DNA from 4 places in the Bradyrhizobium diazoefficiens genome. Region 2 is predicted to be linked to each of the others. Evidence: predicted binding sites of a transcription regulator. Region 2 holds the regulator's gene; each other region holds the start of a gene.
The links. The regulator PhoB, encoded in region 2, activates phosphate uptake and scavenging genes when phosphate is short. The targets are predictions, from matches to a motif close to TGTCATNNANCTGTCAT.

Region 1: a site for PhoB is predicted at 1,424-1,440, ahead of JJC00_RS26180 (Orn/Lys/Arg decarboxylase N-terminal domain-containing protein). Genes of this name have one in related genera too.
Region 3: a site for PhoB is predicted at 2,034-2,050, ahead of JJC00_RS23610 (acetoacetate decarboxylase). Genes of this name have one in related genera too.
Region 4: a site for PhoB is predicted at 2,464-2,480, ahead of phnC (phosphonate ABC transporter ATP-binding protein). Genes of this name have one in related genera too.

The regions. Positions count from the first base shown of each region.
Region 1 is NZ_CP067102.1:5,591,030-5,594,723, forward strand. Features, by position in the region: gene ald (alanine dehydrogenase) at 1-83, opposite strand, end outside; gene JJC00_RS26170 (Lrp/AsnC family transcriptional regulator) at 217-696, shown strand; gene JJC00_RS26175 (GYD domain-containing protein) at 991-1,326, shown strand; gene JJC00_RS26180 (Orn/Lys/Arg decarboxylase N-terminal domain-containing protein) at 1,486-3,694, shown strand, end outside.
Region 2 is NZ_CP067102.1:754,583-758,276, forward strand. Features, by position in the region: gene pstA (phosphate ABC transporter permease PstA) at 1-141, shown strand, start outside; gene pstB (phosphate ABC transporter ATP-binding protein PstB) at 138-959, shown strand; gene phoU (phosphate signaling complex protein PhoU) at 971-1,687, shown strand; gene phoB (phosphate regulon transcriptional regulator PhoB) at 1,719-2,426, shown strand; gene JJC00_RS03490 (GcrA family cell cycle regulator) at 2,667-3,179, opposite strand; gene JJC00_RS03495 (aspartate aminotransferase family protein) at 3,633-3,694, shown strand, end outside.
Region 3 is NZ_CP067102.1:5,016,053-5,019,746, forward strand. Features, by position in the region: gene JJC00_RS23605 (transporter) at 1-966, opposite strand, end outside; gene JJC00_RS23610 (acetoacetate decarboxylase) at 1,081-1,863, opposite strand; gene JJC00_RS23615 (patatin-like phospholipase family protein) at 2,091-3,266, shown strand; gene JJC00_RS23620 (IS110 family transposase) at 3,594-3,694, shown strand, end outside.
Region 4 is NZ_CP067102.1:7,541,146-7,544,839, forward strand. Features, by position in the region: gene phnE (phosphonate ABC transporter, permease protein PhnE) at 1-468, opposite strand, end outside; gene phnD (phosphonate ABC transporter substrate-binding protein) at 542-1,477, opposite strand; gene phnC (phosphonate ABC transporter ATP-binding protein) at 1,544-2,353, opposite strand; gene JJC00_RS35200 (chloramphenicol acetyltransferase) at 2,528-3,184, shown strand; gene JJC00_RS35205 (alpha-D-ribose 1-methylphosphonate 5-triphosphate diphosphatase) at 3,181-3,694, shown strand, end outside.

The DNA.
Region 1 (3,694 bases), 3.2 Mb from region 2:
GCGACGTATTCGCGGACAGCGCCCGGCGTGAGCCCGACGCGATATTCCTGGACCTTGATCTCCTTGGGCACACCGACACGCATCCTGGGCTCCTTTTGATTCACCCGATGATCGTAGCGACGCAGGCAGTTTGGTTTCGTGCAAATATCCGCTAGCTTTGGCCTTCCCGCGCCGGTTTCGGTCGCGGAAGTGTCCTTTCACGCTGGAAACCAAATCTTGGGCCTCGACCGGAAAGATCTCGCCATTCTCGCGGAACTCACGACCAATGCGCGTGCCAGCCATACCGAGCTCGCCAACAAGGTCGGCCTCTCCAGCACCGCGCTGGCGCGGCGGCAGAAGGCGCTTGAGGATGACGGCTACATCCAGGCCTACCAGGCCGCGCTCGATCTGGCGCAGTTCGGCCTCACCACCACGGTGCTGGTGCGCATTGCGCTGGAGAGCCAGAGCGACGAGGCGCTGAAGGCGTTCGAGGCGGAGGTGGTGAAGTGCCCCTCCGTCGTGCGCTGCTTCCTGATGTCGGGCACCGACGACTACATCCTGATCGTGCTCGCCCGCGACATCCAGGATTTCGAGCGCATTCACCGTACCGAGCTGTCGCGCCTGCCGCGCGTGGCGCGGGTACAATCGAGCTTCGCGCTGCGCGAGGTCGTCAATCGCGCGGTGCCAACCGTGGTGTTCGGCGAGACGAAGCGGTAATTAGCACCAGTCTCAGCTTCCCCGGCTCTTCCCTTTCCGTCGAACGGAATGTTGCAACGACGAACGAGGTACTTCGTTCGGATGCGGCAATTCGAATTCTCTTTCGAGCCCTTGGTGGCCGATGTATCGTGCTGGAGAGCCGCTACCGGGATGTGCCGAAATCCCGGAAGTCATTGGCGGCCACTATGCCTACGGCGGGCATCGCGACTTTCTTCATTCCAGATACTGCGGCTGTGACGACTGGCTCGGCACGGCATGAACATTTGCTGCCATCATCTCGGAAGGAGACATCTCATGCATTTCTGCCTCACGGGACAATATACGCCACGCGCTCTCAACGCCATTTTGGAGAACCCTGCGACCAATCGCCAGGAGGCGGCAAGGAAAGTCATCGAGGCGGCGGGCGGAAAGCTGATCTCGATGTACAGCGTTGCGGCCGATGGCCCGGGCGTACTGGTGATCTTCGACGTGCCTGATCCGGGTGCGGCTCCGGCCATCTCCGGTCTGACCGTCGCCGCCGACACCCTCGAGAACGTAAAACTCACTCGGCTGTTCACACAGGACGAGATCAAGCAGGTGCGGCAGAACGCGGTCAAGCTGCGCGCCTCCTATAGCCCGCCGGGCAGCTGAGATCTGAACCGTTCCAGATGCGTGCCGCTGCGAACGGCGGCACGCGTCCGTGCCGGCTACGGCGGTTCCCCCTCGTAACGCTGTCGGCCTCAGCCACTGTCATCTAACTGTCATCGAATGTGCCGAGACCTGTCGGTCTCTGCACATTCGGGACCTGCCATGGACTATTTCAAGCGCTTCAACTTCCTGTTCGCCGCACCTGTTTTCGACGCCGACGACCTCGAGGGCGTCCGCTTCAACCAGATCATCGAGGAAATCCAGCGCTCCGGCTTCGAGGTGGTCCGGGCCCGCAAGCTGGAAGACGCCGAGATCGCGGTGCAGACCGACGCCGCGATCGGCTGCATGGTGGTGGACTGGAGCAAGAAGGGACTTGAGGGCAAGACCTCGGCATTGATCAACCTGATGCGGCGCCGCGGCCTCGACTTCCCGATCATCCTCCTGATCCGCCGCAAGCGGTTCGAGGACCTGCCGGTCGAGGTGCTCGACTTCATCGATGGCTATGTCTTCCTGTCGGAGGAGACGCCGACCTTCATTGCCAAGAATCTGATCAGCCGGCTCAAGCAATATGCCGAGACGCTGAAGACGCCGTTCTTCGGCGCGCTGGTCGACTATGCCGAGGAAGGCAACCAGCTCTGGACCTGCCCGGGCCACAATGGCGGCGTGTTCTACAACCGCAGCCCGATCGGCCGGGTCTTCGTCGAGCATCTCGGCGAATCCGTGTTCCGCGACGACCTCGACAATTCGGTGCTCGATCTCGGCGACCTGCTCACCCACGAGGGGCCGGCGCTGAGGGCACAGAAGGAAGCGGCGCAAATCTTCGGCGCAGAGAAGACCTATTTCGTGCTCAACGGCACCTCGACCTCGAACAAAGTCGCGCTCGGCGCGCTTGTCACCGACGGCGACCTCGTGCTGTTCGATCGCAACAATCATAAGGCCGCCCATCACGGCGCGCTGATGATCGGCGGCGGTATTCCGGTCTATGTCCCGACCATCCGCAACGCCTGGGGCCTGATCGGCCCGATGCGCTGGGACATGCTCGACGAGAAAGCCTTGCGCGAGACGATCCGCAATCATCCGCTGGTCACGGACAAGGACGCCTGGCGCAAGGAGCGGCCATTCCGCGTCGCAGTGGTCGAGCAATGCACCTATGACGGCACCATCCACAATGCCGAGATGATCCTGAAGCGCGTCGGCCATCTCTGCGAATATATCCTGTTCGACGAGGCCTGGGCCGGCTTCATGAAATTCCACCCGCTCTATGCCGGCCGCTTCGCGATGGGCCTCGCCAACCTCCCACCGGAGGCGCCGGGCATCATCGCGACGCAGTCGACCCACAAGCAGCTCGCGAGCTTCTCCCAGGCCTCCCAGATCCACATCAAGGACCGCCACATCCGCGGCCAGAAGCGCCGTGTCGAGCATCGCCGCTTCAACGAAAGCTTTATGCAGCACGCCTCGACCTCGCCATTTTATCCGCTGTTCGCCTCGCTCGACGTCGGCGCGCAGATGATGAAGGGGCGATCGGGCGAAGTGCTGTGGGACGATACGATCCGGCTGGGCATCGAGCTGCGCAAGAAGATCCGCGCGATGCGCCGGGAGTTCGAGGAGAAGGAGCAGAACCCGGATCGCCGCTGGTTCTTCGAGCCCTTCGTCCCCGATCGCGTCGCAATCCCAGACGTCAGCCGCCCCGGCGCTGCGCACAACGTCGCCTGGGAGACGCTGTCAACCGACGAACTCGCGACCAATCCCGCGCTGTGGCAGCTCGGGCCCGACAGCACCTGGCACGGCTTCCCCGGCATGGCCGAGGGCTTTGCCATGACCGATCCGAACAAGCTGACGCTGCTCACCCCCGGCTTCGACCGCGCGACCGGCGCCTATGCCGAGCACGGCATCCCCGCCCCGGTCGTCGCACAGTATCTGCGCGAAAACCGCATCGTGCCGGAGAAGAACGACCTCAACTCCCTGCTCTTCCTGCTTACGCCGGGCGTCGAGGCGAGCAAGGCCGGCACGCTGATCTCCGGGCTCGTCGCCTTCAAGAAGCTGCACGACGACAATGCGCTTTTGGCCGACGCGATCCCGGAATTCTATCAGCGGCGGCAGGCGCGCTATGCCGGCGTGCGGCTGCGCGACCTCTGCGGCGAGATGCACCGCTTCTTCCGTGCCGCCGATGTCAGTGCGCTCCAGGCACGGCAATTCATGCCCGAGCATATGCCTGAGATCGCGATGTCGCCGCGCGATGCCGCGCGCTTCCTGTTCAAGAACGACGTCGACTATTTGCCGATCGAGGCGATCGCCGGTCGCATCGCCACCACGCCCTTCGTGGTCTATCCGCCCGGCATCGCCACCATCGTTCCCGGCGAGCGGCTGACGG
Region 2 (3,694 bases):
GTCACCATCAACAACTTCGTCCAGAGCCCCTATGCTTATTGGAAGCAGCTCGCCTGGAGCGGCGCGCTGCTGATTACGCTGACCGTGCTTGCCCTGAACATTGGCGCGCGCATTCTTGGCGCCGAGAGGACCGCAAAATGAGTGATCTTTCCGTATCGATGAGCGCGGCCGGTGGACTGCCGCAGGCGCCGGTTCTGCCGGAGGCGCCCGCCAAGGTGACGGTGCGCAACCTCAACTTCTATTACGGCGAGCACCACGCGCTGAAGAACATCAATCTGGCGCTCGGCACCAACCGCGTTACGGCCTTCATCGGCCCGTCGGGCTGCGGCAAGTCGACCCTGCTGCGTATCTTCAACCGGATGTACGACCTCTATCCGGGCCAGCGCGTCACCGGTCAGCTGATGCTCGACCAGACCAACATCCTCGACCCCAGGCTCGACCTCAATTTGCTGCGCGCCCGCGTCGGCATGGTGTTCCAGAAGCCGACGCCGTTCCCGATGACGATCTACGAGAATATCGCGTTCGGCATCCGTCTCTACGAGAAGATCTCGAAATCGGAGATGGACGACCGCGTCGAGAAGGCGCTGCGCGGCGGCGCGCTGTGGAACGAGGTCAAGGACAAGCTCAACGCCTCCGGCCTGTCGCTCTCCGGCGGCCAGCAGCAACGCCTCTGCATCGCCCGCACGGTCGCGGTGCGGCCCGAGGTGATCCTGTTCGACGAGCCCTGCTCGGCGCTGGACCCGATCTCGACCGCCAAGGTTGAGGAGCTGATCCAGGAGCTGTCCGAGAACTACACGATCGCGATCGTGACCCACAACATGCAGCAGGCGGCGCGCGTCTCCGACAAGACCGCCTTTATGTATCTCGGCGAGTTGATCGAGTTCGACGACACCAGCAAGATCTTCACGTCGCCGACCGACCGGCGTACGCAGGATTACATTACCGGCCGGTTCGGCTGAGGAGACGGGACATGGGTTCTGAACATACCGCAAAGGCCTTCGACACCGACCTCCAGGAACTCACTCGCCTGGTCGCCGAGATGGGCGGCATCGCCGAGCGCATGATCGTCGATTCCGTCGACGCGCTGATCCGCCGCGACGTCGCGCTCGGCCAGCGCGTCGTCACCATCGACGCCGAGCTCGACGCGCTCCAGAAGAAGATCGAGGAGCGCGCCGTGCTCACGATCGCCCGCCGCCAGCCGATGGCGGTGGACTTGCGCGAAATCGTCGGCGCCATGCGCGTCGCGACCGATCTCGAGCGCATCGGCGACCTCGCCAAGAACATGGGCAAGCGCGTCGCGGCGCTGGAGACGGATTTCCATCCGCTCAAGCTGTTCCGCGGCCTCGAGCACATGACCGACCTCGTACAGCAGCAGGTCAAGTCGGTGCTGGACGCCTATGCCGCGCATGATCTGCCGGCGGCGATGGCGGTGTGGAAGGGCGACGAGGAAGTCGACGCCATCTGCACCTCGCTGTTCCGCGAACTCCTCACCTACATGATGGAGGATCCGCGCAACATCTCGTTCTGCATCCATCTGATGTTCTGCGCCAAGAACATCGAGCGGATCGGCGACCACGCCACCAACATTGCCGAGACCGTGTTCTACATGATCGAAGGCCAGGCCATCACCGACAAGCGACCGAAGGGCGACATGACGACCTTCGCTACGACGGTCCCCAATACTTGAAATACTTGAATCCTTAAGGAGCGACGACCCCATGGGCGCACGCATTATGGTGGTTGAGGACGAGGAAGCTCTGACCGAGCTTCTCCGCTACAACCTCGAAGGCGACGGCTATGACGTCGAGACGGTGATGCGCGGCGACGACGCCGACACCCGCCTCAAGGAGCACATCCCCGATCTGATCGTGCTCGACTGGATGCTGCCGGGCCTGTCAGGCATCGAGCTGTGTCGCCGGCTGCGCGCGAGGTCCGACACCAAGCAGCTGCCGATCATCATGCTCACCGCGCGTGGCGAGGAGAGCGAGCGGGTGCGGGGCCTTGCGACCGGCGCCGACGATTACATCGTCAAGCCGTTCTCGGTGCCCGAGCTGCTGGCGCGCGTGAAGGGCCTGCTGCGGCGGGCGAGCCCCGAGCGGCTCGCTACCGTTTTGGCTTTCGGCGACATCGAGCTCGACCGCGAAAAGCGCCGCGTGGCGCGCTCGGGCCGGCCGATCGATCTCGGCCCGACCGAATATCGCCTGCTGGAGTTCTTCCTGGAGCACCCCGGCCGCGTGTTCTCGCGTGAGCAGCTGCTCGACAGCGTCTGGGGCCGCGACATCTATATCGACGAGCGCACTGTCGACGTCCATATCGGCCGTTTGCGCAAGCTGCTCAATCTCGGCCGCGAGCAGGACCCGATCCGCACCGTCCGCGGCGCGGGTTATGCGCTCGATGATCGATTCGCGAAGGCCGAGCAGGCGTAGTTGATTTAGCGAGCTATTGCCGCAACATCGGTGTCGTCCCGGACAAGCGTAAGCGTAGATCCGGGACCCATAACCACAGGACTTGTTGCGTGAAAAAGGTAGCTCCGAGTCCCCGTAACCACATCTTGCGGCGGTTGTGGGTCCCGGATCTGCGCGCGCTGTTGGCGCGCTTGTCCGGGACGACATCGGACGTGTTGAGCCGTCATCATGTAACGGATGCAATCAGCCAGATCAGCTAACTCAGCGCGGGCCCGGCTTCGCCGGCGCACGCCTGCGATCCGCTGCCGGCTGATACGCCACCCGTGAGTGCTGCGCGCAGTAGGGCAGCCCGGAGAGCGCCTTGCCGCCGCAGAAGAAGAAATCCGGGCTCGAGGGATCGCCGACCGGCCAGTGGCAGGTCGCCTCGTTCAATTCGAGCAGCGACAGCCGCTGGCTCATCGGCACCACGTTGTCGTAGGTGACCGGTTCAGCCTCGACCTCGACCTCGAAGGCCTGCGCCAGCGCGGTGTTGCCGCGCGCGATGGGCCTGCTCACCCGCATCATGTGCTGCGCGGGACGTGCCTTGCGCGGCCGCGGAGCTGCCGAAGACGGGCTCTTGGCGCGGCCGGACAGGCCGAGCCTGTGCACCTTGCCGATCACGGCGTTGCGGGTGACATTTCCAAGCTCAGCGGCGATCTGGCTGGCCGAAAGTCCGGCCTCCCAGAGCTTTTTCAGCTGCTCGACGCGATCATCCGACCAGGTCAAAACGGTCATTGCACCCTTTCCTTCGTCGCGCGCCTACCATCCTGGGGCCGCACAACGAATGCCTAAGCCTCGAAAAACCCGTGCCGCCAGAATCCCTTAAGGCTCGCCGGGCGCAATGAGACGCCCGAACGTTTACGCCGGTACATGAGGACTCTTGGGATCAGAACCGCTGCACGAGATGTCGTATCTGACAAGCCAAACGCTACAATATGGCGTGAGTCACGCGCAAGAGTCCGCCGACTCGCTTCCACATGTTCCGTGGCCAAAACTCCGCAAATCTGGCACCGCAAGACTACGGAATCAGCGTTTCGCGGGGCTTTCCGGGCGGCATTGACACTCGTGGCGCCAAGCATAAGATAGTCACGCGTGCCGCCCTTAAAAGGCGGCACGTTTCGTTTTCCGGACCAATGATGCGCTGCGCAACGCACGTTCAGGCCGTCCGAAACATCCAAAGAGATCATCATGGCCAACAGCGTAGCGCCGCATTTGCTCCCCGTTTTCGCCAGGACCGACATCGGTTTTGA
Region 3 (3,694 bases), 3.8 Mb from region 2:
GCACACCATCAGCGCCGCCGCCCAGAGGAAGCCCTCGTCGACGTCGGTGAGCGGCAGGCCCTTGGTGTTCATGCCGAAGATGCCGGTGATCAGCGTCGGCGGCAGCAGCAGCGTCGTCACGATCGAGAGCGTGTGGAGGTGGCGGTTGCTCTCCTCCTCGTTCTTGAAGCGCAGCTCCTCCTCAAGCAGCCGGCTGCGCTCGCGGAGCTCCACGATGTCGTGATCGAGACCATCGAGCCGCTGGGCGAGCTTGCCGGCATGAATGCGCAAGGCCGGCGACAGATGATCGGTGTTCTTCTGGTCGAGCCGATGAAACAGCACGCGCAGGCCGGTGAGCTGGCGATGCAACCGCACGCAGGTCCGCCGCAGCCGGCCAAGGTCGCGGCGCATCTCCGGCTTCACATCATCGGCCAGAATTCGCTCCTCGATGCCGTCGACCTCCTGGCCGAGCTTGTCGGCCATCCGATCGAGGGTGTCGGCGACTTCGTCGACGATCTTTTCGAGGAGATGGGCGACGTTGTCGACGCGATAGCCGCCTTCGAGCACCCGGCGCGTCGCATCCGCCGAGCACAGCGCCTGGTGGCGGCCGGAGACCAGCAGATGCTCGGTCATGGCGAAGCGCAGGAACGCAGTCTCCTCGGTCGCGCTGTCGATATCGCGAACGAGATCGGAGAACACGCCGTAGACGCAGTGATCGATCACGTGAAGCTGCTGGAACGTGTCGTTCGACAGCAACAGATCGCGCGCCAATGGCGGCAACGTCGAGGCCGCGATCCACGGCCGCACGCGACCATCTGTCAAATTGAAATGCAGCCAGAGCCGGCCATCATGGCTGAGCTCGATCGGCTGATCGATCGGCAATGCCTCGGCGCTGCCGTCGCTGTGCAGACGGAACGCCCAGACCAGGCCGGGAATGGCCGGCGCAACATCCGACATCACGCTGGCAAGCTTTGCCGGCTCAGCCATGCTGACCCCCACATCATTGCAGCCCACGCCCCGGGGGGCCATTACTGGCCTCCTCCGGGTCCTTCACCTGCAGTCAATTACGCCTGTGTTACAGTTTGATGATGGCGCGCCGCCCTACTCCGCGGCCAGCCCCGTCGCGGCCGCGGCCTCCGCTTCCTTGACGTAGTCGTGGACGACACGGCCGAACGGCAGCGTCAGGTCGGCGATGTAGTGATGGGCGCCGATGCAGCGGCGGACCGGGAAATCCGCAACCGGGGCGTTGACATGCGGCACCAGATGCAGCCGGCCGGGACCCATCCAGGAGCCCTTCGGCACGATGTCGATCAGGTTGATCGCGACCAGCTGGCAGACCTCGAGATGGCCGTCGACGCCCGGGATCATCTTCAGATTGACTTGCGTCTTCGACAGCGTGGCGCGGGTGCGATCGCCGTTGCCGGCCATGCTCTCGTGCTTGTAGCCCATCGTCCCCATGGCAACGAGCTGGCCGGCATATTCCAGCGTGCCCGTCAGCGTGTCCTTGACGATCTCGAGTTTTGGATGGGCGTATTTCTTGGGAAAGCCCCAGATCTCGCGGCCGGCCGCGATCGGCGGATCATCGTCCAGATACATCTGCGAGACGAAGTTGACCTCCTCGCCGTGCAGCCGCGCCGGGATCACGAGACCGGATTCGGTGTAGCTGCCGAAGCCGGACGAGTCCGGCATCTTGATCCATTCATAATGCACGATCGGTTGCTCGATCGGCTCCAGCGGCTCAGGCAGGCCGGCGCGGATCAAGTCCGGATCGGTCTCGTAGGTGATGACAAGGAATTCGCGGTTGACGAAGCGGTACGGTCCGGCCGGATAGCTCGGCCCGGCGGCCGGCATGGACGGAAGCCTCAGCACGTCTTCCCTGCGCATCGCGGATCTCCTGTGTGATGTCTGTGATGTCGGCGCGGCCACATCTCGCCCGATGCAAATCGCTAGCCGTCCTCGTTGACTGCGATGTGAAGGATTTCCGTCAGCCGCACGACCTTCCGCCATTCTCGCTACGGTTCGCCTGCATGCAGAGGATGCATCGGCGCCGAATTTGTCATCACGCCGTCACCGCCGGACGCAATCGTCCGGGAAAGGCAGGAGGCATCACCATGGACGCCCGCACGTCGCAACCGACCCATCAGACCCATCAGCCTCCTGCGCGGGGCTGGCGCCCTGAGCGGTGCGACCGTGTCGCGCTGGTCTTGCAGGGCGGCGGCGCGCTCGGCGCCTACCAGGCCGGCGTCTACCAGGCGCTGCACGAGGCCGGCATCGAGCCCGACTGGGTCACCGGCGTCTCGATCGGCGCGATCAACTCCTCCATCATTGCCGGCAACAAGCCGGAGAAGCGGCTCGAGGCCTTGCGCATCTTCTGGGAGCGCATTACCAACCGCAAGATCTGGCACTACACGCCGGATGGCGACATCTTCCGCCAATGGCGCAACCTCTACAGCTCCTGGATGACGTCCGCGATGGGCCAGCCGGGCTTCTTCACCCCGCATCAGGTCAATCCCTGGCTCAGCCCGGTCGGCGCCCGGACCGCGACGAGCTATTACGACACGGCTGCACTTAAGGCGACCCTGCTCGAGCTCGTTGATTTCGACCTCATCAACGAGAAGAAGATCCGCTTCGCGGTCGGCGCGGTCAACGTGCTCTCAGGCAACTTCATCTATTTCGACAACGCCCATGACGAGATCGAACCGGAGCACATCATGGCCTCCGGCGCCCTGCCCCCGGCACTGCCGATGGTGCGGATCGGCACCGATCATTTCTGGGACGGCGGCATCGTCTCCAACACGCCGCTGCAGCATCTGCTGGACCAGGAGGACGCGCTCAATTCGCTGGTGTTCCAGGTCGACCTGTTCAGCGCGCGTGGCGTGCTGCCGCGATCGATCCAGGACGTGATGGCCCGCCACAAGGACATCATGTATTCCTCGCGCACCCGCCACAACACCGACGTCTATCGCCGCACCCATAATCTCAAGGTGCTGCTCTACAAGGCGCTTGCAAAGATCCCGGACGAGCAATTGTCCGAGGAGGATCGTAGCCTCAAGGCTAGCCTGCGCAACATGCCGGAGATCGCGATCCTGCATCTGATCTACCAGCAGAAGGCCTATGAGGGCGACGCCAAGGACCACGAGTTCTCAGGCACCTCGATGCGCGAGCACTGGACCTCTGGCTACGAGGACACCAAGCGAACGCTGAAGCGTCGCGACTGGATCAAGATGCCGGAGGAAGGCATGGGGCTCGTGGTGCACGACGTGCACCGGGAGACGGAGAGCGCGTAGTTCTATCCTGCTCGTCATTGCGAGCGAAGCAATCGCAAGTAGCACGCGGCTACCTCCAGGTCGTCATTGCGAGTTGGGACCAGCATTGAGGGGCTGACGCGCGCTGGATGAAACTTTTCGGGGGTGGAGAGAGGCGGTAGATTGGGGCGCCGTCGGCAAAGAGGTCGATTACTCTCTGGTGCGTGAGAGCCCGGTTGCGAGTTGGACCCGGGTTGCCTGGATGACCCACACTGGCGCGGAGGGGCAACATGGCCCTGGAGCACGCTTCCTAGCATTCTTTTCTGACAGGCGCCTATGCCGCCGGCGCGAACTGTTGAGGAGAGCAGCATGGATATTCTGTACGAGCGGGTGGCTGGCCTGGATGTGCACAAGGACACGGTCGTGGCCTGTGTGCGGATCATGGTCGACGGCAAGGCGCAGCGGGAGTG
Region 4 (3,694 bases), 1.3 Mb from region 2:
GACGAAGATCAGTGCGAAGACGATGCCTGGGACGGTACGCGCGAATTCAAGCAGGCGGAGCACCACGAAGCGCAGCCATGGCGACGGCGATGTATTCTCGGCGGCAAAGAAATTCAGGCAAAAAGCAAAGGCGGCGCCAGTCAGCGTCCCCACATAGCTGATCAGCAGGGTCTCACCCAGCATCTTCAGCCATTTGCGCCAGCCCCAGAGCCACTCGCCAACATCGGTCCAGACGCGCTGGCCGCCGTCGAGCGTGAGGATGCGGTCGAAATAGCTGACGAAGTTGCCGAAATGGGTGAAGAGCGTGCGTAGGTTCACCTCCGCGCCGACCGCGGCGAGAAGCAGCGCCGCGGCGAACACCGCGGCTCCGAACAGCAGACGCCAACGCCTGCGCGCAACCGCTTGGCTGTAAGCGGCATTGAGCGTCGCCAGTTGCTGCTCGGGAAGGATCGAAACCGCGATGGTCATTGGTCAAAGAGGACCCGTCAAAAGAGAAAGAGCCGGGTCCATCGACCCGGCTCCAGTGCGTCGTCCCAAAAACTCAGGACGCCTTCTTCTTACGCAGTGCATCGACGAACTTGATCAGCTCGATCGTGCCATCCCAGTCCTTGGTGGTGGCGGGATGAAAACCCTTCTTCTGGCCGTCCTGGAGGCGGTCGAAGGCAGCCTTGTCCTTGGCCGGCGCGTCGAAGAACGCCTTGGCGATCGCCGCCTTGGCCTCTTCCGGCAGGTCGGAGTTGTAGGCGTAGGGGCCGTTGATGATCGGCGCCGACTTGTGGATGATGCGGAAATCGTCCTTCTTCATCGGCGAACCGTCGGCATTCTTCAGCATGCCCTTGGTCAGCATCTGCGCCAGCGTCGAATCATCATCGCTGGTCCACTGGTTGGCGGCGACATCCACCGTGCCCTGCGCCAGTGCCAGGATCGCGTTCTCATGACTGCCGGTGAAGACGACCTTGCTGAAATAGGTGTCGGCATCCGGGATGCCCATCTTGTCGAGTTCGAAGCGCGGCACGTTGTTGCCCGAGGTCGAGTTCGGGTCGACGAGGCCGAGGTTCTTGCCCTTGAGATCGTCGACCTTCTTGTACGGGCTGTTCGCCTTGACGAAGAACACCGAATAGTAGCCGGTCGAGCCGTCGGCGTTGATGTCGTTGGCGAAGGCGTCGGTCTTGACACCGGTCAGGCGGGCGCGGGCGAACGAGGCCGAGCCGTAGCTCGCAATGTGAATGTTGCCGGCGCGCTGGCCTTCGATGACCGCGGCGTAGTCGTTGGCGATGCGCAGCGTGACCTTCACGCCCAACTCCTTGGAGAGATAGCTCATGAACGGCGCCCAGCGCTCGGTAACGCCCGAGGCGTTTTCCGCCGGAATGACCGCGAAGGTCAGTTCGGGATATTTGGCTTTCCAGTCCTCGGCCGAGGCCGAAGTCGTGAACGCGAGCGCGGCGGCGCCGGCAAGAACCAGTCTGCGAGTGATCATGATACCCTCTTCATCGGTTGGGGTCGGTTGACGCAAAATAGGACATTCAACAGGTGCGACGCGGGCTCAGGCGGCGGCCGCCGTTCCGAGCGCCGGGACGCCCTCGGGCATCGGAGCAGGAGTGCCGCCCATGACGTCGGCGGCTTCGAGATCGTAGAGCTCACGCGCGACAAGGTCGGTCAGCGCGGACGGCGCGCCGTCGAACACCACGCGGCCCTGCGCCATGCCGATCAAGCGATCACAATAGCTGCGCGCGAGATCGAGCGAATGCAGATTGCAGATCACGGTGATGCCGAAGTGCTTGTTGATGCGCAGCAGCGCATCCATAACGATCTTGGTGTTGCGCGGATCGAGCGAAGCGATCGGCTCGTCGGCAAGAATGATGTCGGGCTGCTGCACCAGGGCGCGGGCAATCGCCACGCGCTGCTGCTGGCCGCCGGAGAGCTGGTCGGCGCGCTGGGCGGCGAGCGAAGCGATGTCGAACTGCTCGAGCGCCGACATGGCCAATGCCTTGTCCTGCTCGGGCCAGATCTGCGACAACGAGCGCCAGGCCGGCATCGTGGCAAGGCGTCCCATCAGGACATTGGTCAGCACGTCGAGCCGGCCGACCAGGTTGAACTGCTGGAAGATCATCGCAGATCGCGCCCGCCACTGCCGCAGCTCCTTGCCGCGCAGCGCGGTGACGTCGAGGCCGTCGAACAGGATACGGCCCTGGGTCGGCGTCACCAGACGGTTGATGGTCCGCAACAGCGTCGACTTGCCGGCGCCGGAGCGCCCGATCACACCGACGAAGCCGCCGGGGGAGATTTGAAACGAAGCGTCGTCCACCGCGGCTTTTGCGCCGAAGCGGCACGTCAGACCTTCCACCACCAGCATGCAGGGCTCCAGAGTAGCTGGGACCCACCGCTAACGCTGGCGCTTGACACTTGTGTGACACGTGGACCGCGGTGCGGCGATCCTACGCACTTCGTCCCCTGTCATCGCGTCGTCATGACATTGTCATCAAGCCGCTCGATGACGGGCGGCCGCCCTCGAATTCTTGGATGCAGCATGGCCAAGGTGCTTTCGGTCCAACCGACCATCGATCCCATGGCGAAGCTGCACGAGACCAGGCTCGGCGCCTATACCGAGGTCGGCGCGCGCACCATCCTGCACGAAGTGACGATGGGCGATTACTCCTACGTCGTCAACGACGCACAGATCACCTACACCACCATCGGAAGGTTCTGCTCGATCGCGGCGATGACGCGAATCAATCCGGGCAATCATCCGATGCATCGCGCTACGCAGGCGCACTTCACCTACCGCTCCAGCGCCTACTTTCCGGGCGAGAGCGACGACACCGATTTCTTCGACTGGCGGCGCCAGCATCACGTCCATATCGGCCATGACGTCTGGATCGGCCATGGCGCCATCGTGCTGCCGGGCCGCAACATCGGCACCGGCGCGGTGATCGCGGCCGGCGCCATCGTCACCAAGGACGTGCCGGCCTATACCATCGTCGCCGGCAATCCGGCGCGCATCGTGCGGCGCCGGTTCTCGGAAGAGGCTGCCGGACGGCTTGCCAGGCTGGCATGGTGGGACTGGGATCACGACAAATTGCGTGAAGCGCTGCCAAATTTCCGCAAGCTCTCGATTGAAGATTTCCTGACGGCATACGAAGCAGGGGCAGGTTCCTCTGCCAGCAAACGAAGCGCGGTCGCGTGACAGACATTTTCATCGAGGGTGGCCGGACCCTGATCGGCTCCGAGCTCGCCGAAACCTCCCTTGCAGTATCGGGCACCGACATCGCGCAGATCGATGCATCGCGCGGCCGCGCGCGGCTGGCGATCGATGCGCGCAACCTGCTGGTGCTGCCGGGCATCGTCGATCTGCACGGCGACGCCTTCGAACGGCAGATGATGCCGCGCGCCGGCGTCGATTTCCCGATCGACGTCGCGCTGGCCGACACCGATCGCCAGGTCATCAGCAACGGCATCACCACGGTGTTCCACGCCACGACCTGGTCGTGGGAGCCGGGCCTGCGCAGCGGCGACAATGCAAGGCGTCTGCTCGAGGCGATCGAGCGGCAGCGTCCGCATTTCGCCGCCGACACCCGCTTTCACCTGCGGCACGAGACCTACAATCTCGACGCCGAGGCCGAGATCGGCCAATGGCTCGCCGAGGGGCGCGTCGACCTGTTCGCCTTCAACGACCACATGGACGGGGTCGTTGCCG